Regions from separate parts of the Clostridium sp. CM041 genome, predicted to be linked through region 1. Evidence: a T-box and tRNA genes for the amino acid it is inferred to sense, from the RefSeq annotation. Region 1 holds a T-box; the other regions hold tRNA genes.
What was found. A T-box is a leader RNA that pairs with one kind of tRNA and senses whether it is charged. The one in region 1 lies ahead of leuS (leucine--tRNA ligase), so its partner is inferred to be a tRNA-Leu.
Positions count from the first base shown of each region.

Region 2: it encodes a tRNA-Leu, which carries the amino acid that the T-box ahead of leuS (leucine--tRNA ligase) is inferred to sense. The anticodon was not compared.
Region 3: it encodes a tRNA-Leu, which carries the amino acid that the T-box ahead of leuS (leucine--tRNA ligase) is inferred to sense. The anticodon was not compared.

Region 1 covers NZ_CM143648.1:3,055,424-3,066,414, forward strand. The annotation lists gene ACWJJT_RS14380 (GTP pyrophosphokinase) at 1-73, shown strand, start outside; gene leuS (leucine--tRNA ligase) at 161-2,620, opposite strand; T-box leader at 2,717-2,951, opposite strand; gene ACWJJT_RS14390 (hypothetical protein) at 3,028-3,528, opposite strand; gene ACWJJT_RS14395 (J domain-containing protein) at 3,555-4,184, opposite strand; gene ACWJJT_RS14400 (DUF5685 family protein) at 4,348-5,229, opposite strand; gene ACWJJT_RS14405 (class IV adenylate cyclase) at 5,229-5,777, opposite strand; gene ACWJJT_RS14410 (nucleoid-associated protein) at 6,121-7,158, shown strand; gene ACWJJT_RS14415 (ketose-bisphosphate aldolase) at 7,286-8,233, opposite strand; gene ACWJJT_RS14420 (DUF4363 family protein) at 8,371-8,751, opposite strand; gene ACWJJT_RS14425 (DUF421 domain-containing protein) at 8,748-9,437, opposite strand; gene ACWJJT_RS14430 (nucleoside kinase) at 9,564-10,991, shown strand, end outside.
Region 2 covers NZ_CM143648.1:3,557,334-3,568,324, reverse strand. The annotation lists gene ACWJJT_RS16840 (penicillin-binding transpeptidase domain-containing protein) at 1-214, opposite strand, end outside; gene mreD (rod shape-determining protein MreD) at 255-746, opposite strand; gene mreC (rod shape-determining protein MreC) at 757-1,608, opposite strand; gene ACWJJT_RS16825 (rod shape-determining protein) at 1,611-2,618, opposite strand; gene radC (RadC family protein) at 2,639-3,325, opposite strand; gene ACWJJT_RS16815 (Maf-like protein) at 3,337-3,912, opposite strand; gene ACWJJT_RS16810 (DUF4321 domain-containing protein) at 3,923-4,183, opposite strand; gene ACWJJT_RS16805 (SPOR domain-containing protein) at 4,386-5,138, opposite strand; gene ACWJJT_RS16800 (GNAT family N-acetyltransferase) at 5,279-5,791, opposite strand; gene ACWJJT_RS16795 (hypothetical protein) at 5,985-6,503, opposite strand; gene ACWJJT_RS16790 (hypothetical protein) at 6,648-6,770, opposite strand; tRNA gene ACWJJT_RS16785 (tRNA-Leu) at 6,949-7,030, opposite strand; gene ACWJJT_RS16780 (lytic transglycosylase domain-containing protein) at 7,150-7,710, opposite strand; gene coaE (dephospho-CoA kinase) at 7,710-8,321, opposite strand; gene polA (DNA polymerase I) at 8,322-10,937, opposite strand.
Region 3 covers NZ_CM143648.1:1,276,860-1,287,850, forward strand. The annotation lists gene ACWJJT_RS06095 (IS256 family transposase) at 1-570, opposite strand, end outside; gene ACWJJT_RS06100 (XdhC family protein) at 812-1,894, opposite strand; gene ACWJJT_RS06105 (DnaD domain-containing protein) at 2,163-3,314, opposite strand; tRNA gene ACWJJT_RS06110 (tRNA-Leu) at 3,620-3,704, shown strand; gene ACWJJT_RS06115 (hypothetical protein) at 4,127-4,738, shown strand; gene ACWJJT_RS06120 (IS3 family transposase) at 4,831-5,778, opposite strand; gene ACWJJT_RS06125 (helix-turn-helix domain-containing protein) at 5,682-6,365, opposite strand; gene ACWJJT_RS06130 (GNAT family N-acetyltransferase) at 6,722-7,219, shown strand; gene ACWJJT_RS06135 (MerR family transcriptional regulator) at 7,443-8,177, opposite strand; gene ACWJJT_RS06140 (DUF2268 domain-containing putative Zn-dependent protease) at 8,174-8,620, opposite strand; gene ACWJJT_RS06145 (IS1182 family transposase) at 9,009-10,469, opposite strand; gene adc (acetoacetate decarboxylase) at 10,653-10,991, opposite strand, start outside.

The sequences.
Region 1 (10,991 bases):
AGAAGGAGAAGTTTATGAAATTAGTAGCTTACTTCGCGCAACCCAAAAAACATTAGATATGTATGGAGTTTAAATTGAAAAGGAGAGTAGAAATTAAAAATTTCTACTCTCCTTTTATAATAATTCAAATTTAAACTGTAAAAACTATATGTGGTTCTTACTAAGAAGCTACTATATTAACTAGTCGTCCTTTAATTATAATAACCTTACGCACAGTTTTACCTTCTAGGGTAGCGATTACTGTTTCATCTTTAAGAGAAATTTCCTTGATACTTTCTTCATCTAAATTTTGAGATACAGTTATTCTGGATTTAATTTTACCATTGATTTGAATAGCTAGCTCTACTTCATCTTTTATAAGAGCAAACTCATCAAATTTAGGCCAAATTTGATTAAATACAGAGTAACCCATACCTAAGTTCTCCCACTTCTCTTCTGCAAAGTGAGGAGCAAAGGGAGCTAAAATCTTAAGGTAATCCACAAGCACTTCTTTTAAAAATTTACTATTTATATTGTCTACATTAAAATATTTTAATATAGCATTTGTAAGCTCCATAAGTCTTGCAATAGCGGTATTAAATTGAAGTTTTTCTGTATCTTCGGTAACTCCTTTTATTGCGAAATGTCTCCAGTAGTTTAATTCTTTTTCCTCTATGCCTAGAGAGTCTTTGTTATTAAGGTCTTTTGACATAATGCAGATTCCAGTGTCGATTGCTCTTTCAATTCTATCAACAAATTTTCCAATGGCTTTTATACCATCATCACTCCAAGCTCCACCATCAATATAACCGAAACCAAACATTAGGTACATTCTAAATACATCTGCGCCAAACTCTTTTATGTACTTGTCTGGAGAAATAGTATTTCCTTTCGATTTACTCATTTTCACTCCGTCTGGTCCTAAAATTAAACCTTGGTGAGTAAGAGATAAGAATGGTTCATCAAAATCTAAATACCCCATATCACGAAGAGCCTTGGTTATAAATCTTGAATATAATAAGTGACCACATGCATGTTCAGGTCCGCCTACATATTTGTCTACAGGAAGCATTTTGTTTACCAACTCTTTATCAAAAGCTTTTTCACTGTTTTTGTTATCTACATACCTAAATTGGTAGAAAGAAGAACAAACGAATGTATCCAAAGTATCAGCTTCTCTATGAGCTGCGCCGCCACAAACTGGGCAAGGGACATTCATAAAATCCTCGCATTTAGCAAGTGGTGATACTCCGTCTGGTGCAAATTCTACGTTGTATGGCAGTTCTACAGGAAGTTGATCCTCAGGTACAGGAACAGCCCCACATTTTTCGCAGTGAATTATTGGAATAGGAGCGCCCCAATATCTTTGTCTTGAAACTAACCAATCACGAAGTCTAAAGTTTACTTTTTCACAGCCGAGACTTATACTTTCTAATTTTTTTACAATTGCTTTTTTTCCGTCGATGGTAGATAAACCATCAAATTCTTGACTGTTTACCATTTTTCCATGTTCAGTATAAGGGAGATTTTCGCCCTCTCCATTTACACTTTTAAAACCAATAATTACCCTTTCAATAGGCAATTTGTATTTAGTAGCAAATGCGAAGTCTCTATCATCATGAGCAGGAACAGCCATTACTGCACCAGTTCCATAAGTGTTTAGAACATAGTCAGCTACCCAAATTGGAACCTCGCGTCCATTAATAGGATTAATAGCATAAGAACCAGTAAATACACCTGTTTTATCTCTTGTAATAGATTGTCTTTCTATATCAGTTTGTTTTCTAGCATCATATTTATAAGATTCTACAGCATCTTTATATTCACTTTTAGTGAGTGAATCTACAAGTTCATTTTCAGGGGCTATGACTACATATGAAACACCGAATAAAGTATCTACTCTTGTAGTAAATACACTAAAGTCTACATCAGAATCAGCTACTTTAAAAGTAACATCAGCACCAGTAGATTTGCCTATCCAATGTTTTTGCATGGATTTGGTTTTTTCAGGCCAATCCAAGGTATCAAGCTTTTCTAGTAGTTCATCAGCATAGTCAGTTATTTTTAAGAACCATTGTGTTAAATTCTTTTTAGTAACCTCAGTGTTACATCTTTCGCAAAAACCATCTACTACTTGCTCATTTGCAAGTACTGTACTACAGCTAGGACACCAATTTACTGGTGCTTTTTTCCTGTAAGCAAGGCCTTTTTCAAATAGTTTTAAGAATAACCATTGAGTCCATTTATAATAATCAGGGCGACATGTAACAACTTCATGATCCCAATTAAACATTGCTCCCATAGCTTTTAATTGCTTTTCCATATTAATAATGTTTTGCTTCGTAGAATCCTTTGGATGCACTCCTGTTTTTATTGCGTAGTTTTCAGCAGGTAGACCAAAAGCATCAAAGCCCATTGGCTGAAATACATTGTATCCTTGCATTTTCTTCATTCTAGCCCAAGAATCTACAGGGCCATAGTTAAACCAATGCCCCGCATGTAATTGGCTTCCAGACGGATAAGAGAACATTTCAAGTACATATAACTTCTTATCAATTTTATTTTCATCAAATTCATAAAGGTTAGATTCTTCCCATTTTTGTTGCCATTTTTCATCGATAGTTGTAGTATATTTTGCCATTAGTATTCCTCCTTATTATGATCTATAGGTTAAAAACAATTATTAATCTTTTCCACTTAGTTTTAAATTAGAAAATAAAAAAAACCCTCATCTCAACAAAGAGACGAAAGTAATATTCCGCGGTACCACTCTAATTAGGCATTACGCCTCACTTAAGAATATAACGGTTTTAACCGTACTTGTTTTCACAAGTAAGCTTTTACTTACAAGTAAGATTTTACTTAAAAGTAAGCTCATAGGCAAGTTCATATTATATCATTACTGCTTCACACCTAACAGCAGCTCTCTTTAAAATGCTATAAATACTACTACTCCTAATAAAAGCAATTTATTATAGTATCATTTGTTTAAGATTGTATTATTATTCATTATAATTTAAATAGAATTTTGTGTCAAGGCCATGTGATTTACTTAAATTTCATAACAAGATTTTTATTTGCATAGGATATAAATGCAGTAAGCGCATAGTCATATACTATGAAGGCAAACTCCATAACAATTATTATTAAATAAATATTTATATTAGGGAGTTTTGACAATATAAATAATTTATAAATAAATATAAGTATAGCGGAGGCTATATTAAAATACAATAACTTAAGCACAATTTCTAGAATCATACTTCTTAATTTTTCTATAAAATATTTCACAAAGCCATAGGAACCAAAAATTAGTATATATGCAATGCTTATAAGCTTTGAAGGTATAATAAATAAACTAAGCAAGGAGACAGCACTATATACTACAATGGTATTCTTTATTCCGGTAGTTAAAATTGAAAGGGGAATAATACAGGAAGCAATGCCTAACATAAAAAACTTATTTGTAGGGAAAATAGAAGAAAGATATAGTAATATTAAACTAAGTGCTGCGAATATTCCACCCTTAGCAATATTATTAGATTTCATAAAAATCATCTCCTAAATTAATAGAATTAGCAACAGGATATAAGATCTCCGCCTAAACATTCGCAAATACTGTCTGCACACCACAAGTTAAGACATAGATTACCCATGCCAAAATCATTGTTACGCTTGCCATAATAGTTATCTCTATAATTTGAAGTACGCGAATTTAGTTCATTAAAACTTCGTCTATATTCAATATTATTAGGATCTTGCGTGCAAGCGCGGCTTATAAAATTATAAGCACTATCATGCCAACCTTTTTTGAGGTGAAGCACTCCCGTTAAATAATTCCACTCGGCAGTTTTTGTATTCATGGAATTTAATTTCTGCTCAGCGGAAGGGATATTTCCGTTATTTAAATCCATTCTTATAGATTGATATATATTGTTATTAGTATAGTCATCATTTGAATTAGAACCATAATTATTAGAGGAATTGTAACTGTTAGAAGAACCATTGCTACTTGAAGAACTAGTGTTTTTCATAAGTGAATCATAGGCTTCATTTAGTTCCTGCATTTTTTCTTCTGCTAAATCTTTTAAAGGATTATCACCATACTGATCAGGGTGATATTTTTTTGCTAACTCTCTATAGGCTTTTTTAATATCTTCTTTAGATGAGCCTTGTCTTACACCAAGTACTTCATAGGGATTTATCATCTTTATATTCCACTCCTTTTAAATTATTAATGTTACATTCTTTATTAAATCATCACCTGCGGTGATGTAATATTAACGACTTCAGAAGGAGATTTATACCCCCACTGAAGTTTTCTACTTGTTAGGGTATGTTACTCCCACTTATAGAAGTGGGAGACTTTCATTCTGAAATGTCGTTAAAAACCTTATCCATTTTTTCCATGAGTCCGAGTTCTAGTATATTACATAATATAGCTTCATTTTTTATTAAAGGTAATCTATTTAGATAGTTTAAACATTGCTGCGCACAGGTAGATAATAAAAAATCAATTCGGGGTGCTATCGATATACTAAAACTTTTGAAATCTAATTTATCCGTATTAAACAATGAATTTATAGCATTAAAAGAATCACTTTTTATATCCTTTTCTAAATCATCATAAGCATCTATAATATATATCCATTTACCTAAATTATACCCAAGCCAATATAAATCATCCTTAAAGGAAGCAGTCTTATAATAAAATGATATTATAAAGCCTGTAAGGTCAGCAAAAACATGAGAAAGCTCATCTATAGATAGCTGCTCATCAATGCATAGATCCTTATGGTCCGCTTCGAGGGTATTTAGTAATAAAAGCTTTTCTTTTGTATAATTCATTACATCATTATATGCTATATCTGATTTTGATAAATAGTTTTTTAAAAACACTGAAAAAACTTTACTTTTCATTGTTTTATTATCGTAAACATCATCCATTATCTTATAATAGGCTAAAGTAATATTACAAAAAGCGGCATAATCTATTGCCTGGTTATTATCAATCATAATCCTTTTTTTTAGTGGATGCATCATACATTTGAATTTAATAAAATTATATTTATTCTCTGAAAGTGCATCCAAAAGTACTGCCAAGAAAGTCATATCATAATTTAAAGTAAGCCTTGGTAGGTTTCCAAAATTATTTTTAATAGAGTTACATAGGCCACAATAATAAGCTTTGAATTTCTCGTAGTCTTTTATCTTCATTTCCATTTTACATGGAGTTACATATCCAAACATTATAGTTCCTTTGGTGATTTTTTTGATTTTAATATTTCATAAATGCTTTTAGCCGTAGTATCCTCTAATCGGTAACCGAGCAAAGTCACAACTTCCTCAATTTCGAATTCATCCTCGCTTTCAATTTCTATGTAAGGAAAAGGACAGAATGTCTTCTCATTTATATCTATTTCAATAAGGGTATTTTTGTATTTATAGCTTTCTCTATATTTTTTAATAGATTGGATAAGCTCTAGACCTAAGGATTCGAATATACCCTTGGCAGCAGCTGCATCTTTAATTTCTGATTCGTGTTCATCCATAATTTTATATTTTTCTTGGCTTATGAGTTTTTTCGTGGTTATGTAATGAACTGTGGAATTTGTTAGTTCATCATGCACTGTTCGTATTCTTGCATAGCCTTTGCCGTTTAGTAACCTTTTATCCGAGAAATCATAAATATTATTTATTTGATTTTCTTGTTTTACTTTTATAGCATTTATGTTTAATAGTTTTTTGCGGATTTCTTGTACATCAATATCTATAATTCTAAGTTCTATTTCTCTCAAAGTAGTTCCTCCTTGTCACTCTTAGGAACATAACAGTTATTAATTGTTATGCTTCTATTTTTATATATCTAATCATTAATTCTTTATTATACCATTAATTGTGATTATATCATAACTTAAGTAAAGTAACATTAATATTGCGTTAAAATTACAAATTCCTATACAGGAAAATAGGTAGTCACAATAATATTGTGTTAAGAACTAAGGATAATAGCAATATATGACTTTGTTATAAGTGACGATACATAGTATAATAATTGGGCACGTTTAAATAAATGGACTAGCATTATTGACTTGTTATTTGTTTAAATGCGCCTTAGATAAATATTAAGGTGGTGTTTTTTTGGAGTACATAAAAGAAGTTAATATAAATGAGGCTATTATTCATGTTTTAGATAACAATGCAGATGAACCTATCTTGAATGAATATGCATTAGACTTAGATGAAGAAAAATATAACTATTTACTGAAACATATCCAGAAGTGCCTAAAGGATGAAGAATTAAAATATGGAGTCTTTAATCCCGATCGAAATATAGTAAAAGATATATCACAGGAATACTTAAATGGTGAGAATAATTTACTGGCGGTATCTAAGGAACTAGCAAGGCAGATGTTTATTTTAATGAGATCTATTGGGAACGTTCCTTCCTGTGATTTGGTAATAGTATCTTTTACCACAGAGTTTGGACCAATGCTTGGGATATTTAAAATGGATTATATTAAAAACTATGTGCACACTATCGAATTTGTGGATAATAAGTTAGGCATTGATATAGTATCGCAGGTTACAGGGTTACCTGGTAGTTCTCAAAGAATACAAAAATGTACGTTTTTAAAACCAATTAGAGATGAAAATAATTTTGATTTAATGGTCATCGATAAAAAAAGCAAGAATAAAGAAGATGAGGAATATGGCTCAAACTACTTTATAAGTGATTTCTTAGGTTGCACAATTATTGATAATGAAAGAGATGTTACTAAAAACTTCGTGAAGGCAGCTGAAAAATTCACCCAAAACAACTTTGCAGAAAATGCAGATGAAGCAGAAGTTGTTAGAAGTACTATAAAAAGAAAGCTTAGAGAAGAAGATAATATTGATCTTAAAGAATTGTCTGAGGAAATGTTTTCTGAAAATAATGATACTAAAGAAAAATTTGTTGAGTTTATAACAGAACAAGGAGTTTCAGAAAATATTAGTCTTGATAAAGAGTGGATAGACAAAAAGCTAAAAAGAGTAAGACTAAAAATTGATAAAGATATAGATTTATACGTAAATGAAGAAACGTATCATGATAATAGTCGCTTTGAAATACAAAGAAACGGTGATGGCACAATTAATATGGTTATTAAACATGTAAGCAATTATGTTGAAAAATAGATAAGAAAAAAGTATAAAAACATTATAGTTTCCTATATAATAAAAAATAAAACAAAAATACCCATAGTAGAATATACTGTGGGTATTTTTGTTTTAATAATTTAGATTTAAAATAATTTAATCTAAATTATTTTAAAGAATTAGAAGAACCTAAAACGTTAGTGATTTTGCTTTCAACTAATTTAGTTATGTTAGTTCTTGCTTCGCCTAAATATTTTCTAGGATCTATTTCGCCAAGATTTTTTGTAAGAACTTTTCTTATTGAACCAGTCATAGCAAGTCTTAAATCAGTATCCATATTTATTTTACAAACAGCCATAGATGCTGCTTTTCTAAGCATATCTAGTGGAATTCCTTTTGCGCCTTTCATTTCGCCACCAAATTCATTGATCATAGTAACGTAATCTTGATCAACTGCAGATGCTCCGTGAAGAACTATTGGGAAATTGTGCTTTCCAGCTTCTTCTAATTTTTCTGTGATTTTTGCTAATCTTTCAAAATCAAGTTTAGCTTCGCCTTTGAATTTATATGCACCGTGGCTTGTTCCTATAGCTACAGCCAAAGAATCAATACCAGTTCTTGTTACATAATCTACAGCTTGTTCTGGATCAGTAAAAGTTGCGTCTGCTGCGGAAACATTAACATCATCTTCAATTCCAGCAAGCTTTCCAAGTTCTGCTTCAACTACAACACCTTTAGAATGAGCATATTCAACTACTTCTTTAGTTGTTCTTACATTTTCTTCATAATCAAGATGAGAACCATCATACATTACTGAAGTAAATCCAGAAGCTATTGCAAGTTTACATTGTGCTAAATCTGAACCGTGATCTAAATGAAGAGCAATTTCAAGACCAGTGTCTTCTACAGCTGCCTCTACCATTTTTCTAAGGTAAGTAGGTCTAGCATATTTCATAGCGCCGCCTGATACTTGAAGTATAACAGCTGACTTGTGAGTAGCACAAGCATCGACAACTCCTTGAATTATTTCCATATTATTGATGTTGAAAGCTCCAATAGCGTAATTGCCTTCTAAAGCTTTTTTAAACATATTAGTAGTAGTAACTAAAGCCATGTTAATTCCACCTTTCAAATTTTGTAATAGGGACATATATTGTCCCTGCGGGACTTTTATGATATGTTATAATTATAAGCTATAATTGGACTATTTTCTACCCCTTTACTATAAATTGTACCCATAAATTTAAAAAATCAAAAAATATTACTTATAGATACTTTTTCATGAGACATTATATGATCTATAAGATATTTCATACTATGTACAGTGGCTAAGCATTCAGACTTATCTTTTATTTTTATATATTGAGTTAATTTTAAAAGCTCGTTGTCCATATGATCTGTATCTTCATGATGTATATATATAGTTAAGAATTTAGAAGCTTTATTCCAATCAGCTACATAATCTAGTGATAAATTGTATGCATCTTCGTAGTTCTCTTTAAGTATATAGCTTTCTAGGGAAGAATTCAAATTTTGTAAATGAGCGCAATTATGATTTATAAGATTTATAGATACAAATATGCCTATAATCATTGTGAAAAATAAGCCGAAGGCTACAATAACATTTTTCATATTTTCTTATCTTTCCCTTCTTTAAGTTGATAATAGAACTTATTTTTAGAGTCAATCATTCCTATGAAAACATCTTTTGCACATAAAATATTATTTTTTCTTAATACATTATTTAACCAAGTTATGTCTTTTTTTAAAAGATCTAAATTTTTATAATTTATATTGCCATCCATAATCAAAGGTATAGGCAAGGACTCTTGAGTTATGGAGATATTTAAATCATCCTTAGTTGCATTAGAAACACTAGTTTTAGGCAATATGGATAGCTCACCACTAGTCTCCAAAATAGCATATTGGATATCAGATAAATTAAAATACCCTTTTAATCTAAGTTCTTCGAATAAATCATTAATATTAAATCTTTGACATCTGAGCTCTGCAATATCAATTTTGCCATTTTTTATTAATATACTCGGAGTGCCTGTTAAAATTTTTCTAGCCTTTTCGCTTTTGAGTTCAATATACGAAGTTGCTATTTGGAGAAATAGCAAAGTGAATATTGGTATAACTGCATGTATAATTGGTATTCTTATATCTTCCATAGGGAAGGTTGCAAGATTAGAAATCATCAATGCAATCACAAGTTCAAAAGGCTCAAGCTCACCTATTTGTTTTTTACCCATCATTCTCATAATAAATATTACTGTAAAGTATAAGACAAAAGTTCTGATTACTAGAATAAGCATAATAACACCTCTTTAACATATGATGTATATGTTTCCTTTAAACTCAAAAATTATAAGGGGGAAAGGATACATTTTCTAAAAACTAAAGTATAATAGTACTAACCACTAAAAATAGGGGATGATTGTATGAGTAGTTTCAATATAGGACTTAAGGATGGTAGAAACATTTCAGTTCCAGAGGGAACTATATTAAATGATATTATTAAAAAAAATAGTTTAGTGAGCGATTTTCCAGTAGTTTTAGGTAAAATCAACAATAAATTTTATGAGCTAGGAAGTACTATCACGCATGGGGGTGATTTTGAACTCGTAGATATTACAAGTAGAATCGGAACGATGGCGTACGTTAGAACCCTTCAATTTGTACTAATAAAAGCAATTTCTGAATTATTCCCTGAAGCTAAAATTTCTATCGAACATTCTTTAAGTAAGGGATTATTTGGTGAGATTCATAAGACTCTTGCACTAGATATTGATGACATATATGATATAAAAAGCAGAATGAGCGAAATAATAAAAGCGAATATTCCTATAAGAAAGATAGCATTTTCAAAAGAAAGGGCAGTGGAAATTTTTACGCAGTACGATATGCAAGATAAAGTTAAGCTTTTAAAATATGTAACAGGAAAAGAGATAAAGCTTTATGAACTAGATGGGAGATATGATTATTTCTATGGCCCTATGGCTTATTCAACAGGAATATTAAAAACATTTGATTTAATGTACTATGAGCCGGGGTTTATATTAAGATATCCAACAAATGATGAACCAGATAGAATCCCTAAATTTTATAAACACGAAAAACTAGCTAAAGTATTTTATGAAGCAGCGCAATGGGGAGAAATACTAAGTGTTGGAAGTGTTGGTGCACTAAACAATGAAGTGGTAAATGGTGATATTGTTAATTTAATTAGAGTAGCAGAAGCACTTCATGAAAAGAAAATTGCATATATTGCGGATATGATTTATAAGCGGGAAAAGGTGAAATTGGTTCTTATTGCTGGACCGTCATCTTCAGGAAAAACTACTTTTTCAAAAAGATTAGGGATTCAATTGAGAGTAAACGGCTTAATACCAATATTTATTTCATTAGATGATTATTTTGTTAATAGGGAAATCACTCCAAGAGATGAAAGTGGAGAATATGATTTTGAGTCTATATATGCTTTAGATTTAGAGCTTATAAACAAGGATTTAAAATTATTACTGGAAGGCAAAGAGACTGAAGTACCAAGTTTTAATTTTAAAACAGGGAAAAGGGAATGGCATGGTAATAAGATTAAAATGCCCGAAAATGGAGTTATGATTGTAGAAGGAATACATGGATTAAATGAAATTTTAACTTCATCTATATCTAAGGACAGTAAATTTAAAATATATATAAGTCCTTTAACACAGCTTAATTTAGATGATCACAACAGGATTTCTACAACAGACGTAAGAATGACAAGGAGAATAGTTAGAGATTATTTATCAAGAGGATACGGCGTTGAAGATACACTGAAAATGTGGCCTTCTATAAAACGTGGAGAGGAAAAAAATATTTTTGTATTT
Region 2 (10,991 bases), 500 kb from region 1:
GTTTCGCACCATTTCTATCAATTATCTCACCTCTTGGTGCTACTTTAGATATTATCTTATGATTTTGTTGATTTGCAGTTTCCATATACACCCGGCCATTGATTACCTGTATATTCACTAATTTGAAAATAATAGCTGAGAAAATCAATATCATAATTACAATTAAAGCATTAAATCTAGAAAATTTATTGTTATTTTTATTTTTCTTTCTCACTTTTGCACCAACCTTTTAAAAATCATATAAATGTACTGCATCAAAATTTCCACTCTTTCTTCATATATTCTTTTTGTGAAAGTTTATATACGAATCTATACATAAAAATAGAAACTATTAGATTATATATTCCATGATATAATACTACCCCCATATGCGTATATTGCTTTATCAAAAACAATATAGAAAATACTATTAACCCTTTTACTAAACTTAACACAAAAGTTGAAACTATTGGCAAAAATGGTTTTTCAACAAATATATTTTTACCTATGTTTGCAGCTATAGCGCACATTAGCATATTACTTAACATATTGATTCCAAATCCATTTAAGAAATAGATGTCCTGCAGTGCACCAGTAAAAACTCCAATTATTACTGCATCTTTTGGCGAACTAACAATCGAATAACACAGTGCAAAAGTAAATATTAAACTTGGATATGTACCGTTTATTTTGAGTAAAGGCATCAACGTATTATCTAATATTAGGAATAGAATACATAACCACACTACTGTTAATATCCTCTTCATACTACAACTCCTAATATATTATTTCACCATCTTTTATATGTTTTGGTACTACAATAAAAACTTCTTCAATTTTTGAAAAGTCAACATATGGCTCGATTATAGCACTTTTCATTACTTCACCTTTATCCTCATGAACACTTAGCACCTTTCCTATTCTAATTCCAGTTGGATATCTGCGACCCAGGCCAGATGTTACTATTATATCGTCTTTTTTTATAGTCGAATCTACAGATAGATGCTGTATTTCGGCTAGTAATTTATTGTTTTCATCTTTATAGCCTTTAACCATACCATTATTATCTCTTGTGCTTTGAACAAGACCTGCCACTGCAATATTTTCATTAGATAAACATTGAACGGTAGCCCAATCATCACCAACAGATGTAACCTGACCTACAAGCCCTTCTCCAGTCATGGCTATCATATTTTTTTTTATGCCTTTATTTGTGCCTTTATTTATTATAAATCCATCTGAAAAACTAATTCCACTTAATCCTCTTATTTCAGCACCTACATATTTGTATTCATCTGTTTGCTTTGAAAAATTAAGCATTTCTCTTAACCTTTCATTCTCTTTTATTGCGGTATCATATTCTAATGCTTTAACTTGTAACTCGCTATTAGTTTTTAGAAGTTTTTCATTTTGCGCTTTAACATTTGAAAAGTTTGTTATAAATTTAAAAGAACCCTTTATTTTATGAAACCCACCATAAAATATACCCTGCACTGAATTTAACGTTACACCCACACCATTCTCCACGAAAGATATTTTTTCTCGATTTGCACTATATCCTATTAAAGATAAAAATGTAACTGACAGTATTATAATAACTACTGCCAGTTTATTTTTTAAAAATCCCATATTTATCTTCTTTTACTCATGACGTCTATATTAACGAGAGCTTTTCCTGCTCCTATGGCAACACAATCAAGTGGATTTTCAGCTATGTGTACAGGCATATGCGTTTCGTGATTTATAAGTGTATCTATTCCTTTTAGTAACGCGCCGCCTCCAGTTAACATAATTCCTTTTTCCATAATATCTGACGCAAGCTCTGGTGGGGTTTTTTCAAGGGTTGTTATTATTGCCTCAATTATTGCTTGAACTGGCTCACTAAGTGCTTCCCTTACTTCCTTTTGCGTTACTTCGATCACTTTTGGTAATCCAGTTATCAAATCTCTTCCTGTTATTTCCATACTCATATCATCATCTTCTAGCTCATATACTGATCCAAGCTCCGTTTTAATATTTTCCGCAGTTCTCTCACCTATCATAAGGCTGTACTGTTTTTTAACAAAGGCTATTATCGATTGATCTAACTTGTCCCCTGCCACTCTTAGAGACTTGCTTGTTACAATTCCACCTAATGAAATTATTGCCACTTCCGTAGTTCCGCCCCCAATATCCACTATCATACTTCCGGTTGGTTCATTTACAGGAAGTCCAGCTCCAATTGCTGCAGCCATCGGTTCTTCCATTAAATATGCTTCTCTTGCACCCGCTCTTTTAGTTGCTTCCTCAATTGCTCTCTTTTCAACCTCAGTTACACCAGACGGAAATCCGACTACAATTCTTGGACTTGTAAGACCTTTTGAACTAATTTTATTTATAAAGTGTCTAAGCATTTTTTCAGTAATCTCAAAATCTGCAATTACTCCATCCTGCATAGGTCTAATGGCAACAATGTTACCTGGTGTTCTACCTATCATCTGTTTTGCTTCTTCACCAACGGCTAATACCTTATTAGTATTTACATTTATAGCTACAACAGAAGGTTCTCTTAGTACAATTCCTTTCCCCTTCAAGTAAATTAATGTATTTGCTGTTCCTAAATCTATTCCCATATCTCGAGTCGTTCCAAACATTCCCATTTTAATTTCTCCCTTCGTATCTAAAGTATTCCTTTTTCTTTTAAGCTCGTATAAGTTCCATTCCCAATAATTATATGATCAAGCACTTCTATTCCTAGTAATTTACCACATTCTTGAAGTCTTATAGTGATGTTTACATCTTCCTTGCTAGGAGTTGGATCTCCAGACGGATGATTGTGACAAATAACCACAGAAGCACTACATTTTTTAATAGCTTCGTAAAAAACTTCTCTTGGATGAACTATCGAAGTGTTTAAATTACCAATTGAGATATCTTTTATACTTATAATGACATTCTTTGTGTTTAGCATAACTAATTTAAGATATTCTTTTTTTAAATATCTCATTTCCTCCATAAGATATTCTGCAACATCTTTTGGGGAAGTAATTTTGTAATCTTCTCCTGATTTAAAACTTCTAAATCTTTTTGAAATTTCTGTAAGTGCTAAAAGTTGTGTTGCTTTAGCATTTCCAACACCCTTTAAATTCATAAATTCTTCTGCACTTGAACTTAGAAGTCCATTTAGTCCGCCACACTCAGAAATTATCCTATCACAAAGACTTATAATATTTTCATTTTTTGATCCTATTCTAAGTATTATAGCTAATAGCTCATTGTTGGATAAAGCTTCAGCACCGTATCTTAACAATTTCTCCCTTGGTCTTTCATTTTGAGGCAAATCCATGATTTTGCACGTCATACCCATAAACAACTCCTTTATAGATTGACCCCCATCTCCCTTAACATAAAATATAATTTATTTACTGGTAGCCCCACCACACTATAGTAACAGCCCTTTATTTCTTCAACAAATAGAGATGCTGCTCCTTGTATTCCATAAGCTCCAGCCTTATCAAGTGACTCGCCCTTTTCTATGTAATTGTTTATTTCTATCGAAGATAATTTTGAAAATTTCACTTCCGTACAAACATACTCAGTACTAATCTCTTGAGTTTCGGTGTTTATTACTGCAATTCCTGTATATACCTCATGTGTATTATCACTTAAATCACTAATCATTTGAAAAGCTTGCTTGTTATTTTTAGGTTTACCAAGCACTTTGCCTTTGAAATAAACAATAGTATCACACCCTATTATAACAGCTGGTTTTTTAACGCTACTACAAACAGCTACAGCCTTTCCTTTTGCTAAAGTCATAACGTAGTCCCCACAATTCCCAGAAAATAATAAGTCACTCTCCTCAAAGTCACTTACTATTACCTTAAAATTACTAGTTATTTTTTTTAAAAGTTCCAACCTACGCAAAGATGCAGAAGCTAGAATAATATCCACTACACCACTCCTAATATTTTCTATATAAAATTATTGCCAAAACAATGCCTATAATAGACATTATATTAATATTAAAATTTATACCGAAAGTTACTGCTAATACTTTAAAATCTATAAGCATAGGAGTATTCATTCCTATGGTGTATGTACTCTTTAAAAATTTGAGTGCGCTTACGTTATCTCCTAATAGCTCACCTATAAAACTTCCAGAAATTGCTCCAATCAGTATAAAAAAAATAAAATACGGATTTCTTCCTTCTGCACTTTTCAAATTGTACCCCCCACTTTACTTATATCCTATACATTTTAACATTTAATAAATTCATACACAAGTGTATAAATTTATTATTCAAAAAAAGTTTATAATTGTAATTTATTAAGATGCAAAAACATCCACTGGCATTTAGATAAAAAAAATACAAATAGATTCAAATAATCTATTTGTATTTTTAATTATTTAACTCCACATCATTCTACTTCTTTAATATCTTCTTTATAAATTTATAAATGTAGATATATCCATCCTCTGTTTTTTCCTTTTTTAATTCCGCTGGCATTGCAGTTAAATATGATTTCATTTCAGTCATGGTACTATAATTTTTACTTTTTTCTTCCGCACCCTTTAAAGAACCTATCCATTTTTTTAATTCTACAGTTTTAATTGACTTAGTATCCTTTTCTGAAAGTTTATTTAATATTTTAAGATCAGCACTTATCATTTCATTAGTTTGTGCACTTGTTGAATCCTTTCCACTCAATTGAAAATTAATTTTAGTATACAATATTTTTTTTTGATCAAGTTGTTTAATAATATTACCAATCCCATCTTTAGGATAAACACCAACCAAAACTTTATATAATTTATCTTCTTCAATAATAAATGGTGTACTAAACTCCATCAAACTTTTTTTCAGAATTAAAGCATTTTCCTTCGCGCTAAAAACGCCACATTGTATTGCTACATAATCTTTAATATTAGTTTGAGGAATAACTTTAGAAACATCTACACTCTCTTTGTTCACTTTACTACCTTTATTTACTTTATTGTCTTTTACTATATCCATTTTAGTAGTTTTATCACCTGTACCTGTTTTTACGTTATTATTAGGTATTAGCTTAGACAACATTGTTCCCAAGGCAATGGCTGCTATCAAAGTTAATGTAATTACAATCATGAAATTATTGTTTTTCCTAGGTGTCTTATAATTATATCTAGTATATCTCACTTTATCATCCCCTAATTTAATAAATCTTTAAACATCTTTAAAAAAATAACTAGTAACTTGTAGTCTATTTTTTTAGATGCCTTATTTAAAATACTATTATTTTAAAATTGATTTTAGAATTAAAAAAATATATTTATATATTAAATTGTTTTTTTTAGAATTATTATATCCTTGTCTTCGCTATTTATCTTTAAAAAATTGCTTGCTATCCTACTTTCTTCAAAGTTATTTCGTTTCCAAAATTCCACCATTGCATTATTATTAGATGAAACAAAAGTATAGAAATTACACATTCCATAATTTTCACGTAAATGTTTTGAAAACTCATTAATAATTGTGTTTGATATATCAGCATCATATAGTCTAATTTCTATTAAATAACACATAATCCATACTTCATTTGGATTTTTAAATTCTATTCTACCTTTTATAATACCTATAAGTTCACTACCACGTAACACTTTAAGAAAGTATTCCCCCTCACTCACATAACACTCTAAATATCTTTCATAAAATCCCTTAATATCATAATCTAACCTTGCTTCTATATTAAAAGCTTGCTTTTTATTAGTCCAATTTTTAATTTTTAAAATATCCTCTTTTTCTACATTCATAATGCTAACATCATCAAATTTAAGATCTATATTAAACATATTTACTCCTCTTTAACATTTTATGCCTCTTTAATAATTAAATTCTACGTTACTTTTAAATCCCCTTCAAAAAAAATTATATTAATACTGCTATGATTTTTTTATAAAATCATTATAAATCAAATAACCCTATAAGTTTTTATAGGGTTTTAAATGAATTTTGTTTTTCTTTATGTTAAATGATTACTATTTTTTATTCATCTCTGTACATAAGTGTTACTCTAACGATTCTTCTAACTATTTCTTTTGCTTCTAAATATGGTATCCCGCACCTATTTAACCTCCTAAATATGGCAGGGTTATACCTCTCAATTCTTCTTACAATAGACTCAACATCATTGTATTGGGGATTAGGTTTATCAAATGGGGATCTATCTTGATAATTATCTAATTGCCTTAAATCTTCATCCCCCTGCTCAAAACCTTTCATATATACATCTCCATACGTCATACCCATTGGATTGGACCCATTCATGAACATGTCTTCATTAAATTGGTTCATTCCCATAAGCGAATTAATCCCCATATTTGGATTTACATCCTGCATATCTCCCATTTGCATTCCCATTGGGTTCATACCCATATTTGAGTTCATGCCCACATTCGGCATCATATTCATTTGCCCATATCCATACATCATAGGTTCTAGTGGAACCATTTCATATTCTTCCTTCATGTCTATATCTTCAATATTTCTGTCCTCTAGTTTCATAACCGCCCTCCTTATTTATAACTTAATACATTAACAATTTATGCTAGAGGCCATGTTTTGATACTAATTTTATGACAATATGCAAAAAAAAATAAAGAAGATGTAATTACACCCTCTTTATAGCACTCACTTTTTATAGTGCCTCTACTTTAATCCTCTTACAGGCTTTCTCATATTACTATCACCATTTATAGTAACTGGATTATTTTCTTTATTTTTAAGTGGCTTCTCCTGTTTTTCATTAGAATTATTGTTTTTGTTTTTCATAAATAACACCTCTTTCAGATGTTAGTTTTTCCATATTTCTTTAAAAAATTCACTTTTTACAGATTTTTATCCTTCCAATTAAATCATCACTCGCGGTGCTGCAATATTAACAACTTCTGAATGAAAGCCGTAAAAAAAAAGAGGTATTCTACCTCTTTTTTAAAGTAATATAAATTTTTGGTGCGACAGACGGGACTTGAACCCGTATGGTCTCCCACACGTCCCTTAAACGTGCGCGTCTGCCATTCCGCCACTATCGCAAATATTGTTTATTTAATATAAAGGATCAAATCTTATAGTCATATGTATTTTAAAACTTGCAACTACAAGATTGATTATATATTATTCTAGTATAAATTGTCAATAGTTTTTTCTGTTTTTATTTGATTTCATCACCATATAATTTCAAATAAATATTATAATTTGTTTTTACCTTTTTAACATATTTATCTGTTTCCCCGAAAGGTATTACATTTAATGTTTTTCCATCGCTAGAATATTCTTTATTATTAAGCCATTTTTGTACATTTCCACGTCCACCATTGTAAGCTGCCAACACCAAGTCTATATTCCCATTAAATTCAGTGTTTAAATTATTAATATACCAACATCCCATAGCAATATTAATTTCACTTTCATATAACTTTTCCACATCAAAATCTTTTAATTTCATATTTTCTGCAACCCACAATGCAGTATCAGGCATTATCTGCATAAGCCCATAGGCACCTTTTGGAGAAACAGCGTTTCCATCAAAATTACTTTCTGCCCTAATTACAGCTGCAACCAAACAAGGATCCACATTATACCTTTGCGAATACTTAACTATTTGATTTCCATATTTTATTGGGTAAAAACTTTTAAAAATGCTTTTAATGTTAATAACTATAATAACCAAAAAAATCAAGATTAAGATTTTTATAATTTTTTTAAATTTCATCACTTCACTCCTAACCCTTCTAACTTCCTAATAATCAACTCTAGTTGTAACTTTGTATTTTCAATACTCCCGCCATTATCAATAACAAAATCCGCAAATTTTTTCTTTTCATCTATTGGCATTTGAGCTCTTATTCTATCCCATGTTTCGTCTATTTTTAAAGCATCTCGATTCATAACCCTTTGTACTTGAATGTCACTACTCACCCACACTAAAATAGTTATATCCATACTAGTATGAAAATTGTTTTCTATTAAAGTAGGTGCATCTAAAAAGCAAAATTGCCAATTACCTTCTTCGTACATTTTTATTCTGTCTTGTATTTCTTTTGTTATAAACGGCATCATTATACTTTCAAGTTTTTTTCTTCGAGCATCACTCTTAAATATATAGTTTCCAAACTCTTTCCTATTAAGATTACCTTCACTGTCAAAAAACTCATACCCGAATTCCCCTTTAATTCTGCTCATCATCTCAGGGTATATTATAAAAACCTCTCTAGCTACAATGTCTGCATCAACAACCGGAAGACCCTTCTCTATTAGCATATTAGTCACTGTGCTCTTTCCACTACCGATTCCACCTGTTATCCCAACCCTTAGCGTTTTCAACTATTTTGCCTCATACCAAGTTTCTCCAATGCTTATTTCTACTTCTAGTGGAACTGAGAGTTTAACTACATTTTCCATCTGTTCCTTAACCAAATATTCAACTTGCTTAAGCTCATCCTTATATACGTTTAATATTAATTCATCGTGCACTTGGAGAATTAAAGTACTCTTTAATCCCTCCTGCTTTAATTTATCAAATACATTTATCATAGCAAGTTTAATAATATCTGCTGCACTTCCTTGTATCGGTGTATTCATAGCAAGCCTTTTACCAAAGGACTTCACAATTTTGTTTGTTGAATTTATTTCATAGATAAATCTTCTTCTATTCATTATTGTAGTAACACTACTATTTTTCTCAGCTTCAACCACTATATCCTCCATGTATTTTTTAACATTTGGATATCTTTCAAAATATGTTTCTATGTATGTTTTAGCTTCTTTTCTAGATATATTTAAGTCTTTTGCTAAGCTAAATTCTCCAATACCATATACTATTCCGAAGTTTACAGCTTTTGCATTACTTCTCATAAGCGCCGTAACTTCTCCTATCGGTACATTAAATACCTCCGAAGCAGTTTTAGTATGAATATCACAATGTTTAATGAAAGCCTCAATTAAATTTTCATCCCCTGCTATATGAGCTAATACTCTAAGCTCTATCTGTGAATAATCCGCAGATAAAATAACACACTGATCATTGTGTGGTATGAATACTTTTCTTATAGCTCTACCCATTTCATGTCTTATAGGGATATTTTGCAAATTAGGTTCAGTACTTGATAGTCTTCCTGTTGTTGTAACTGTTTGTGTAAAGTTTGAATGTACTCTACAATCTGTATCAATTACTGCTTGTAGCCCCTCAATATAAGTAGAAAAAATCTTCGTTAACTGTCTATACCTTGTAATTTCTGTGATAATGGGATGCTTATCTGCTAGTGCCTCTAAAACCTCAGCATTAGTTGAATATCCTGTTTTTGTTTTCTTTATAACAGGTAAATCTAATTTTTCAAATAATATCTTGCCTAGTTGCTTTGGAGATTTAATATTAAATTCTTCTCCAGATAAAACAAAAATAGTGCTTTCCATTTCTTTTATATCTTGAGCGAATTTTATGCCAAGTTCCGCTAATCTAGCCTTGTCTATTGTAAATCCTTCTGCCTCCATATATGATATAGCTTCTGTTAATGGTTGCTCCACCTCATATAGCAGTTCTTCCATTTTGTACTCTTCAATCTTCTTTTCTAAGATTTCATAAAGCTCTTTTAGTAATGCTACTTTATTAATCTCTCTTTCATGACCCTCACCTATAATACAGATTCTTAGAATTTTATCTATAAGAGTTTCCAGGCTATACTCCTTTTTAGCTGAATCGAGCAAATAAGCCCCAAGTTCTGTATCAAATTTTACTCCTTGTAACTTAATGCCTTTTTTATTAAGCGCAGTGTAAGCATTCTTTACGCCGTGACTTACCTTTTTAATATCATTACTCTCAAGTATAGTTTTCAAATAACTTATAGTTTTTTCTTCATCCTCATTAAATAAATCAGTAACCCTAATCAAATAGTTCTTTCCCTTATTATTAAAATATATGTTATTTACTCTAATTTTAGAAAACACATTAGAATCTGCAATATCGAAAGTTATATAAATAGTCTCTTTAATTTCACTAATAACTTCCAGAAGCTTCGACAATTTATCTATTACCGTAAAATCTGCAGAAAATGTTTCTTCGATTGAATCCTCATCATCCGGTATTTTCCCTATTAAAGATTTAAATTGTAATTTGTAGAATAAATCTTTTACAGCCCGTACATCATATTTTTCTTTTGATTTAATTGAGCTTAATTCCATTTCCATAGGCACACATGTAGTAATAGTAGCTAATTTTTTACTGAAAATAGCCTGTTCACTATAAGCAGTTAAATTTTCTACAAGTTTTTTTCCACTAATCTTATCAATATTCATAAGAAGATTTTCTATACTCTTATACTCTTTAATTAGCTTATAAGCAGTTTTTTCACCAATTCCTGGTACACCTGGAATATTATCAGAAGCGTCTCCCATTAGCCCTTTTACATCTATAAATTCTGTAGGAGTTACTCCAAACTCTTCTATTATTCGATTTCTATCATATATTTCCTTTTGTGACATTCCCTTTTTGTTTATAACAACTTTAACATTATCTGTGGCAAGCTGGAGTGCATCTCGGTCTCCTGTTATTATAAAAACTTCAAGTCCTTGTTTTTCTGCAAATACAGCTAATGTTCCTATTAAATCATCTGCTTCAAAGCCATCTAATTCAAAAATATCTATAGCCATTTTCTCTAAAAGTTCCCTAACTAGAGGAAACTGATCGCGGAGCTCATCAGGCATTTTTTTTCTTCCTGCCTTATAATCTTTATATTCTTCATGACGAAAAGTAGGCGCCTTCCTATCAAATGTTGTAACAATATAATCTGGCTCAAACTCTTCCTTCATCTTTAAAAGCATATTTGTAAAACCATAAATTGCATTAGTGTATATGCCATCCGAATTTGTTAGGGCTGGTAATGCATAAAAAGCTCTATACATAAGACTATGGCCATCTAAAATTAATAGTCTTTCCTTAGACATTGTAAATCCCTTCTTTCTAGTATGTTTATAACTTTATATATTGTGCTATGTTCT
Region 3 (10,991 bases), 1.8 Mb from region 1:
GTCATTAAGCACTGAAAGCCAGAACTTACTGCTTTCATTTGCTCCTATCCAAATACCAAGCACCTCTTTTTCGCCATCCATATTTACACCTAAAACAACGTAGGCTGCCTTGATTATGATATGCTTGTCGTCACGTACTTTGTAGTGAATTGCATCCATAAAAATAAAAGAGTACGTTTTTTCAAGTGGCCTATTTTGCCACTCTGTAACTACAGGCATAATTCTGTTTGTTATATTCGAAACCATTTCAGCAGATATCTCAACCTCATATAGATTTTTCACTTGCTCTGATATGTCCCTTGTAGTCATTCCAGCTGCATAGAGCGCCATTATTTTATCTTCGATACCAGTTATATTTCTTTGATACTTAGGCAATATTTTAGGCTCAAATTCACCATTTCTACTGTTTGGAGTTTGTTTTTCGGATATATCATATTTATCATATCTAAGTTGCGAATCCATTTCTGCTTCTAATGTCTCCTGAAGAACGTCTCTAAACATACTTTTCATAGCAGTTAAAACCTCATTTGGACTTGTAAACTTTTGCTCGTTGATATAATCCCTTAAAATATCTTTCTAAATGTTTGACATAAAAATACTCCTCCTTGCAATCTTTGATAATTAGCTTATCTCAATTATTGCCAAGAAAAAGTGCTTTTTATCCTGTTTACACAAAATTATTTGCAGGCCTAATAAAAAACCAAGAAGAGGATTAAGACTTATAGCTTTTGTAATTATTTTAATTGTAACTTTAGATATGGACAAGTATATTTTATTTAACTAAAAATAAATGCGATCGTTATCGTGATGTTTAAAAAGCCTCTATTATTACCTCCATGATTCCTCCACATACCATCCCTTCGTCTTCAGCGATGGCGCCTGTCATATCTATGTTTTGAATTTGATACCCACCATTTCCGAGTAAGTTACGGGCGTCATTAATTATCGTGCCTTCGCTACACCCTCCGCCGATACTCCCTAAAATCTTACCATAAGGCCATACAAGCATTTTAGCTCCTGCATTTCTTGGAACGGAACCTTTCGTAGAAATGATTGTAATGATTGCCTTTGGAGAATTTTCTTCTTTGCACAATTCCATCAACACTTCATTGTCAAATTCCGGCCAATTACTTTTCGTATGCCTATTAATACTATTGGTTATATCACCGAGTCGTCTATAACTGATGACCTGAGATATAATAGAAAACGCTATCTCTTCTGGTGTTACTGCTCCTATCTCAAGACCTATAGGGGCATTGACTTTGTTTAACTTCTCTTGAGTATATCCTTCATTTACCATTTGCTCCATGACGCTTTTAACTCGCCGTTTTGAACCAATCATTCCAACATATGCAGTATCATGTTTTAAAACTTGTCTGAGACAATCCATATCATGCCTATGACCTCTAGTTACAATAACAACATAGGCAGAATTGTTTAAACTAATTAAGTCGAAACAGTTCTCGAAACTCTCACAAATCACTTTTTTAGCAGTAGGAAATCGTTCACTATTAGCAAATGATGGTCTGTCATCGATAACTGTAACTGAAAAACCTACTTTTGAACCAAATTCAGCTAAGGGCTTAGCTATATGTCCACCACCTAAAACTATCAAGCGTGGTTCTGGAAAATATGGTTCAATTAAATAAGCTTCACTTTCACTAATTTTAACAAGCTGAAGAATTCCAGTTTCTATTGCATAGTTTGCCTTTTGGTAAAGTAATTCATCTAAATCAGATATTCGATTATGGGAATTCAGACTTTCCTTTGTAAAAAGTGTTTTGTTCTGAGATGGTTTATTTCCACAATTTTTGTTATCCAACATTGTAATAATAACAGCATTATTTCCTGAGCCCACTTTATCCAGTAAATTTTTATAGGTATCTACATTCATGATTTCATTCCTCCAAGTTTATTATCATTTGAAATTCACCTTTGATAAGTTATTTATGTCTATAAACAAGCGAATTAACCAACAAACTATTACTTTATTATAACAATATATCCTAAAATTTCAATAACATTGCTGGATATATTGTTAACAACAAAAACTGAAAATTCATTTCCAATAAACCTTTCATCATATAATTAATACTATTTCTTTGAACCCATATCTCTGGAATATAAAATTCGTTATTAAGGGAATATCCAAAGATAACTAATCAGTATACTTGTCCTAATAGCTGTTTTTCTAGAAGATCGAAATCATATGTTCTTTGATCATAGTCGCAGAAGCCACCATTTTTCACATTAGGGCTTGAGCTGCCACTCTTTTTACTCGCCCACTGTTTTTGATAGAATATTACCTGCTCAGAAGTTTTTATGCCTTTACTTATCCAGCTATTGAGTACTTTAGTGATGTACTTTATAGTTTTAGCATTATATTCTACAGCCTCATCAATAGCCATAATGATAACTTTGCTACTTACCTGCTTTGCAAAATCTAATATTTTTTCATACACCAAAGGCGTGATAGCATGTACATTTTCTTCAAATACCTTAAGTACACTTTTTAAGCCCTCAGCAGCAGCAGAATTATTTCTATATTTTATGACTATTGCTTCTTCTTTAGTTAATGCTTCTTCTTTATTTATTAATTCTTGTTCTTTATTTATTAATTCTTCTTTATTACTTCTTATTCTATTACTTGGTAGCCCCTTATAAGGGCCTTGTAAGCCCCTACTAATATCCTTGTTAATTATGAATTCACGTGGCTCCTGAATTTCTTCCTTTTTCAGAAAATCATTATTATCTTGGTCTTCTATATTTTCTGTTTTCATGGGAATTACATTAGAGCTGCTTTCTAAAGTAAAGTTTATAGGATGATTGTCCACTTTTTCTAAGTAGCAATTTACAGAAGTTCTATCATCAGTAAAATTAATATCAAAAGATTCCTCTATAATGAGGTTCTCGAAAATTTTCGCTACATCTAATTGAGCTACATCACATTTTTTAAATAAAATTTTAAGAAATTCTTTATTTTTAACCCTGGATAACTCGTGATGAACACATTTAATAGCGTTTATATTGTTAGGTACGTTATACTTCATCCAATTTAACAGCATAATCTCTTTCGTATCATTACAGTATAAGAGTTTGTTATACTCACAGAATCTTTTAATTAGCTTATCTACAGTATCTCTGTTGTACCCAGTTTCTGTAGCTATAAGTTTTTTTGATATTTCATAAATACCACACTGTGTTGTTTTGGTATTTGAAATAAGATATAAATAAAAGTATTTTTCCTCTGGTGTAAGTTCAAACACAAAGCTATCACTCCAAAATTCTGTATAAATCTGTCTGTATTTAGCCATTAGTTAATCCTCCTTAATATTAATTAAATCATCACCTGCAAATCTACACTATTAACACCTTTTAATTAAGCCCTATATATAATAGCCACGAGAATTGCAAATCCGAGTCCCCTAATACTAAATATTTTTAAGTTTTTTATAAATCTTTTTAAATTTACGTCCAGATTATGTTACATAATAATCCTGAATTAGATAAAACGTTTATAATATACTTATTATACTAATTTAACTTTGGGTTTTCTTTATTTAGTTTAAGCAAAACAAAACATTGTAGAAATTTGATTGCCATAAGGCTCACCATTTTTGCAGATGTGGTGGAATTGGCAGACGCACTAGAATCAGGGTCTAGCGCTTTACGGCATGCAGGTTCGATTCCTGTAATCTGCACCAAAAAAACACTCATTTTATGAATGCTTTTTATTTTTTAATTAAATTAACAACTCGTAATTTAAGGCGAGTTAAAATAGGCTTAGGGGGTAGTTTTGTAGGTTCAATTTACGCAGAAAATTTCATCATCAACATTAAGAAAGATATTAAAAAGTGGATATTATATTCTAAATGTATGATAAATGGTTGGTTAAGCGTGGTAATCATAGAGAATGATGCTGAAAAGACTAAACATCTTTTAGTTCAGTCACACACATCTCATTCTGATACAAAGTTAAAAGATTTTAAAATCAGAGAAGCAATTTATATATAAAGATGTTATGATATTTGCTCATTTATAGTACTATATTGTATAATTGAATGAGGATACAATAATAGAATTAAGCATAAATTTCTGTATATACCCAAATTAGAAGGGTGGCGTAATGGTGGGATTAGTATTTTTCTTAATAATGGTTGTTGTATTTTTTTTAGCATTGTTCTTTATAATGCTAAACGTAATATTTATAATTATATGGAGAGTAAAAAAGCGGAAAGGCAAGACTACTAAAAAACGATATATTGTTATTCCAATAATTTTTTTAATCATAAGTCTTTTAATAGAGCTGATTCCTATTGGTTGGATTGGTGCAGTGAGGTCAGGAAACAAAAGTAGCTCAAAAGATGTTATCATAGCAGAATCGGGCAAAATTGTATACTGGGGATATGATGGTGATAGAATTGAGAATTTTAAAATGGATGGTACTACCTACGTTGCTATAGTAGTATATTCAGGCTCATCGGATACATGGGAGCTTGGGAAACCAGTTGCTAATATCAGGTATAAGTCAGCCGATGAAACATTAGACAAAATTATGAGTTCACTATCTGCTCGTGACGATACTTCAACATTATATCCAGTTATTAATGAAAAGGGATTTAAGTTATATACTATAGAAAGTACTATCGCTATAGGAAGTACTATTACTATTTACTGCCCTGAAAATCAGAAGGATTTGCTTTTAGCGTACTATAAAGAGCTTTCTCATGTAAATTAAGGGAATCCATTTTGAACTGCCCCCTGTCAAGTAGACAGTGGAAATAATTAAAGATTTTATGTAAGGCGTCTATCATTTGGTAGGCGCTTTATTTATGCTGCATTACCTAATAGATATCGCTGATATTCCATTGGTGTCATGCACTTTAAACGTTTTTGATAACGTCTATTATTATAATATTCTATATAGTCTTCAATCGATTTCTTTAAGCTTTCATAGTCTTCAAATTTATGAAGATAATACATTTCTGTTTTTAAGATTCCCCAAAATCCTTCCATTGGACCATTATCAATACAATGCCCAACCCTCGACATGCTCTGTATCATTCCAGCTTTTTTTAGTTTTTCTTTAAATATTTTTGAAGTATACTGGAAACCTCGGTCACTATGAAATATTGGTTTAGCATCAGGGTATACTTTAACAGCAAGATTAAAGGTTTGATAAACCAATTGGTTATTATTAGAATGACCAATGACATATGAAACAATACTTCTATCACCTAAATCAAATATTGCACTTAGATAAGCCTTTTGTTTTTTATTGACTTGTTCTGCTTTAAAATTTCTATCCAAAATATTTTCTGCAGTAACTTCAGGAGTTGACTTAATATAATTATATCTTTTTTTTCTGCATACGGATTTTAATCCTAATATCTGCATCAGACGATAAATTCGTTTATAATTAACTTTTTTATTATATTCTCTACGGATTTTAATCGTCATCTGGCGATAGCCTAAGATACCGTCTTTTTCCTCATATAACTCACAAATAAGCTTTAATAATTCTTCGTTTTTCAATACTCGGTTACTTTTTTCTCTGTGTAGCCATTTATAATATGCAGAATGGCTAACGCCGCCTATAATGCACAACTCAGTTATAGGAAATTTATCTTTGTTAGATAATTCTTGGATTGCAAGATAAGTATCTTCGTATCTAGCTTCGCTTAATATCGCCTTCTTTCTATCTCTTGGATTTTTTTTAGAAGAGCATTCTCCATCCGTAATCTTCTGTTTTGTGCTTCTAAAAGCTTGTATTGAGATTTTAGCCTTTCATCTTCTGTCATTAACTCTTCAGCCTTTGGCTTTCCACGTCGGTCCAAAAGCCCTTCAATACCAAACTGATTATACTTCTTCATCCAGGTATAAATCTGAGGATAAGATACCTTATATTTTTCAACAGTTTTATTATAACTGTTATTATTTTCAATACAGTACTTTATGATTTCAATGCGTTCAATATAAGAAGTTTTGCGTCCTTTGGTCATGATTATTTTTCCTCCTGTTCCAGAAGATTTTATGTTTTCATGACCATTATACTTCTTTATCCAATTGCATAAAACTGTATTTGACGAAATATGATACTTAATGCATAAATCATTCAGTGAGCCATGCCCATCAAGATATTCTTTTACAATATTAATCTTGATTTTGGCAGTATAAGAAGTATTTTTGCTAGAATGTTTTAACCCAGCTTCACCTTCTGATTTATATCGTATTACCCATTTTTGAAAAGAACTCTTATGTACTTGAAGTTTGTTGCATAAACTTAACATACTAGCTTTTCCATTTAAATATGATGTTACAGCCTTAATTTTTTGTTGGTCTGATATAGTTGATTTTCTTCCCATAAAAAAATAGCCCTCCTTATAGTAAACAGTTTTATTATTTTAACTGTCTACCATAAGGGGAGCATATCATTTTTGGTTTCCCTTAAAAATTGTCATATTATCAACATTGTGATTAAACATGGCCTAAATTAAAAGTTCCGGTTTTTATTTTAGAAAGTGAACTAAGGTATATTATAACCATTTTGTTGAGTATTTTAGGTCGATATATATACCCCCTTGCGACAGTTTCTATATACAGTCCGTGTTAGTAGATGCTATAGGTTTATAATATAAGTATATTATGGTATAATATTTCCAGACAAAAAGAGAAAATTGCAATTAAGTATGGGATAAATATTTTGTGGGGTGATTTTGAAATGAGAAAAGAGAAATATATTATTAGAGAAATAAAAGAGACTGAACTTGATATACTTGAAATGATGTTGTTTGGAGCAATATATCTACCAGTTGGAAGTGAGCCTTTGACAAGAGAGGTACTCAAAATACCTGAAATTAGTGTATACATCGATGATTTTCTTAAAAAGAAGGACGATCACTGCTTAGTGGCAGATGTTGAAGGTATTATAATTGGTGCTGTATGGGTTAGGATTTTAGCAGGTGAAATAAAAGGCTATGGGAACATAGATGATAAAACCCCAGAGTTTTCTATTTCGCTGATAAAAGAATATCAAAATCAAGGGATAGGAACATCTTTGATGAAAAAGATGATAGAATACTTGAAGGAAAAAGGATACAGCCAAACATCATTGAGTGTATCCAAAGGTAATTATGCAGTGAGAATGTATAAGGCTGTAGGATTTGAAATTATAGCTGAAAAAAAAGATGACTATTTAATGCTACTAAAATTAATTTAGGTACAGATGGTTCTCGATGTTTTTATATTGTTTTAGGGGCCAGCCAATATTTCCTACAAAATACACATTAATACATATATCCCCAAAACAAATTTTATAAACGTATATCCATTATTCTATAGTTCGCTACACCAACCTTAGTTTTTGAACTGGAAGAAATTCACCCTTTTAGTTTGCCTAAATCTTCCCCTTTGTGATTGCCGGTTACAACTAAAAGTTATACTTATTTTGTGCAGTAAATTGCAATTGCCTGTGAGAGGAATTCTGCTGTTCCCTCACCATTCTGGTCAATGTTTTTCTTAAAACGTTCATCTCCAACATACATAAGACCAAGGCACTGCAAAATTTCATTTGTACAGTTGTACCATCTTGCTGTGATAAAACTCTGCCACTCTTTAACAAGTGCTTGAACCTCTTCGCTGTCTTGAGTTTTATTATTCATATTGGTAGCGAAGGCTTTTAAAATATCTCTGAATTCCTCGTTTATTTCCTGCCACTGATTTTTACTATAATTGTTACATTTTTTCTCACTTTCGATATAGGCATCAGATTTCCCCCAACGTTCTTTAACCTCTTTTGCATATTTATTTTTGGCACTTTCAATTTCTGTCATATCAAATTCTTTAAAACTCATGTTATTTTCTCCTTTTATTGTATTGTCTACAAGAGTTATCAGATTATCAATTCGTTCACGCTTTTTAATAAGTAACTCTTTGTGATTTTTTAGTGCTTCTGTTTTATTGAATGTAGGATTTGTAATAATATCCTTAATTTCACTAAGCGAAAATTCCAACTCTTTGAAAAATAATATCTGTTGCAATTCAGCAAGGGCATTTTCATCATATAAGCGATAACATGCTTCAGTAATTTGGCTCGGTTTAAGTAATCCTATTTCATCATAATAATGCAGTGTTCTTACTGTAACTCCAGTTAATTTTGCAATTTCATTAATCTTCAATTCCAAAAATCCTCTGTTTCCTTTAAAATATCAATAGTTGGTGTAATTGTAGCTTCAAATATTGTTTTACCCGTCTTTTTAAGATAATGCTTGATTAGATAATAGCCACAAGCATATCCTGCGCAATAAGGCATACCAACTGGCTTTACACCACGCATGGCCATAATTTCATCGCCATAGAGAAATGCTGAAAGTTTATTGAAGTCATTATTGTTCAAACGTTCCCTGTTAATTTGGCTTGGTGAAAATCCACCACCCATACTGCTTGCCATAACAACATCGTAACCACCTGACTGATCCGCTTTAATTGGAATACCAATACATGACCACTTAAATTCAAATGGTTTCATCAGTTCATATCGATAGATGTCATCTCGCTGCTCAAGCTTTGAGGAAATCATTTTTTTATAGATTTCATCGGATCTAATTGCTGTAACTTTCACTTTTTTTACCTCTTTTCTTTTTAGTATAGTTATACAATAAACTATTACGTTACGTTAGAGTCAATAACAAAATTAAATCTAGTGATGCTTTTAAAACTATTAAAGAAGTTATTGAATATATATCTTTAAAAATATAACCAGATGCTTATGTGAATTATCAGGAGTGTCTAGCTCTTGCCTTGTTAGTACCTTTTTTTTAGAATATCCTTAATTTATTCCACAAATCTATTATTTAAAAATGCAAAAAAAATACCACCTGTCAGTTGGGAGGCCGCTGAAAAAAGCACTCTTTATTTAGTAGAGTTTTCAAGCTTGAATAGAAAAAGCATGAGATATTCATATTTTGGATATCTCATGCTTTTTATTTTATAATTAAGTTTTAAAAGCCCTATTTCATGCTTTTCAACTTAATTATTCTCTTTAGATTCACAGTGAAGATTGATAATGCACCTTGCATTTGCATACTAATTAAGCCTGACGATATTGCTACATCATAGCTATGTTGGTGCTTAAGTTCACTGTTTTTAGCCTCTATCATATAACGTTCCCTAGCTCGTTTTTTAAAATATTCACTTTTTTCGAACTCTATTTGATCTTTGTGAGTATTTGACTTTATTGAAACTGAATAAGTTTTAGATTTAGCGCCTTCTTTATAACACCCATCTTTATGAACACAATTTTTACACTTTTCTACATTAAAATAGTAGGTTAGCACTTGATTTTTACCAACATTCTTCTTTCCCTGTTTTGCTTTTTTAATAGCCATATGACCTGCCGGACATACAAATAAACCAGCATCTTTATTAAACTCAAATTCATCTTCTTTTTTTCGCATTCCTTGTGAAATTACAGGATTTAGTCTTGAAATTAATGCAATTTTATTTTCTTTTGTATATTCTAGGTTTTTCTTTTCAGAATAAGCTGTATCTCCAATTACTTCATTTACATCTATACCAGCCTCACGGCTTTTTTCTATTAAGGTTATGAGCTCCTTTCCATCACTTTTTTCGCCAGTTGTAATAACAGCTGCTGTAATTAAACGTTCTTCACTCATAGCAAGGTGTGATTTATATCCAAAAAAAGAACTATCCTCAGTTTTATGCCCCACTTTTGCATCCTCATCTTTTGATATTTTTAGATTTTCTAAGTCATCATTAATAGCTTCAATTAAGTAGTTTAATTTAGTTTTCACAGCTGGATTTGCTGCAGTTTCTGGCTTCTCGTTTATGGTATCAATTAATAATTTGCAGTACTCAAGAATATCTTCAAGTACTCCAGTTGTAACTTTATTAGGTAACTCTTCTTTAATACCAGGATGTACTCCGTACAATGTTTTTCTTAAGTTTTTTGCACGTTTCAATAATTCCTCGCTTGCTGACTTTTGGTTATAACGTGACTTGGTATGCGTAGCATCAACTATTATTGCTTTACTTTTTAAAACTCCCTCTTTTATAGCAAGTTCTACAGTCTTGTTTATTAATAAATCCAATAAATTCATGTCTTTAAGGCGAAGCTTTCTAAATTTAGTTAGTGTACTTGAGTTTATTAAATTTGTTTCTTCTGGGGCTAAATTTAGAAAATATTTAAAGGACATGTCATAAAGAGTTCTTTCAACAACATCTTCATCAGACAATTCATATATTACTTTCAAAAGTAAATATTTAAATAGCATTATGGGGTTAATAGCACCTCTACCCATAGATGAACTATAGTTAATCATCAATTCGTCATAAACAAATGAAAAGTCAACAAGGTCATTAATTTGCTTTAAAATGTTATCTTTCGGAATAATTAACGAATATAAGCTATGGTATGTATTTATTTTTATTTCCAATTGTCCTTTTAGCATAATAGTTTAGCCCCTTTTATTTTATTCTACTATACTAATTCGACATATCTTTTAAAATTCCTTTTTGTTTTTTAGTCTTTTATATAAAAAAATCGCCATCTTTAATTAGATGACGATTTTTCATATAGTTTTTCAGTGGCCTCGTCAGTTGGTGATATTTTTTTATGCAGTGATATATTATAACTATTTTTTTAGATAATCATATACAACTTTAGGCGTAGGAAGGGTTAAGTTCGTAAGAATATGAGAACAGGATACTATTTCTTTTACAGGTAGGTCATTAAATGGTGCCATAGCATGATCGAATAATTGTAATCTTGCAGGACCAGTCCATGCCTCATTTATAGTAATCTCCGTAATTTGTGTAGATATGAGCTCGCAAATTCTTTGAGTCCCATCATAATTAGGTATAATTTTCAGCATAAAATTAGGTCGGCAAATTTCATTGCGTGCCTCATTTATATCTAAAGATTGGTGTTTATATCCCATCGTAGCAGTTAATACTCTTAATTTTCCGTAATC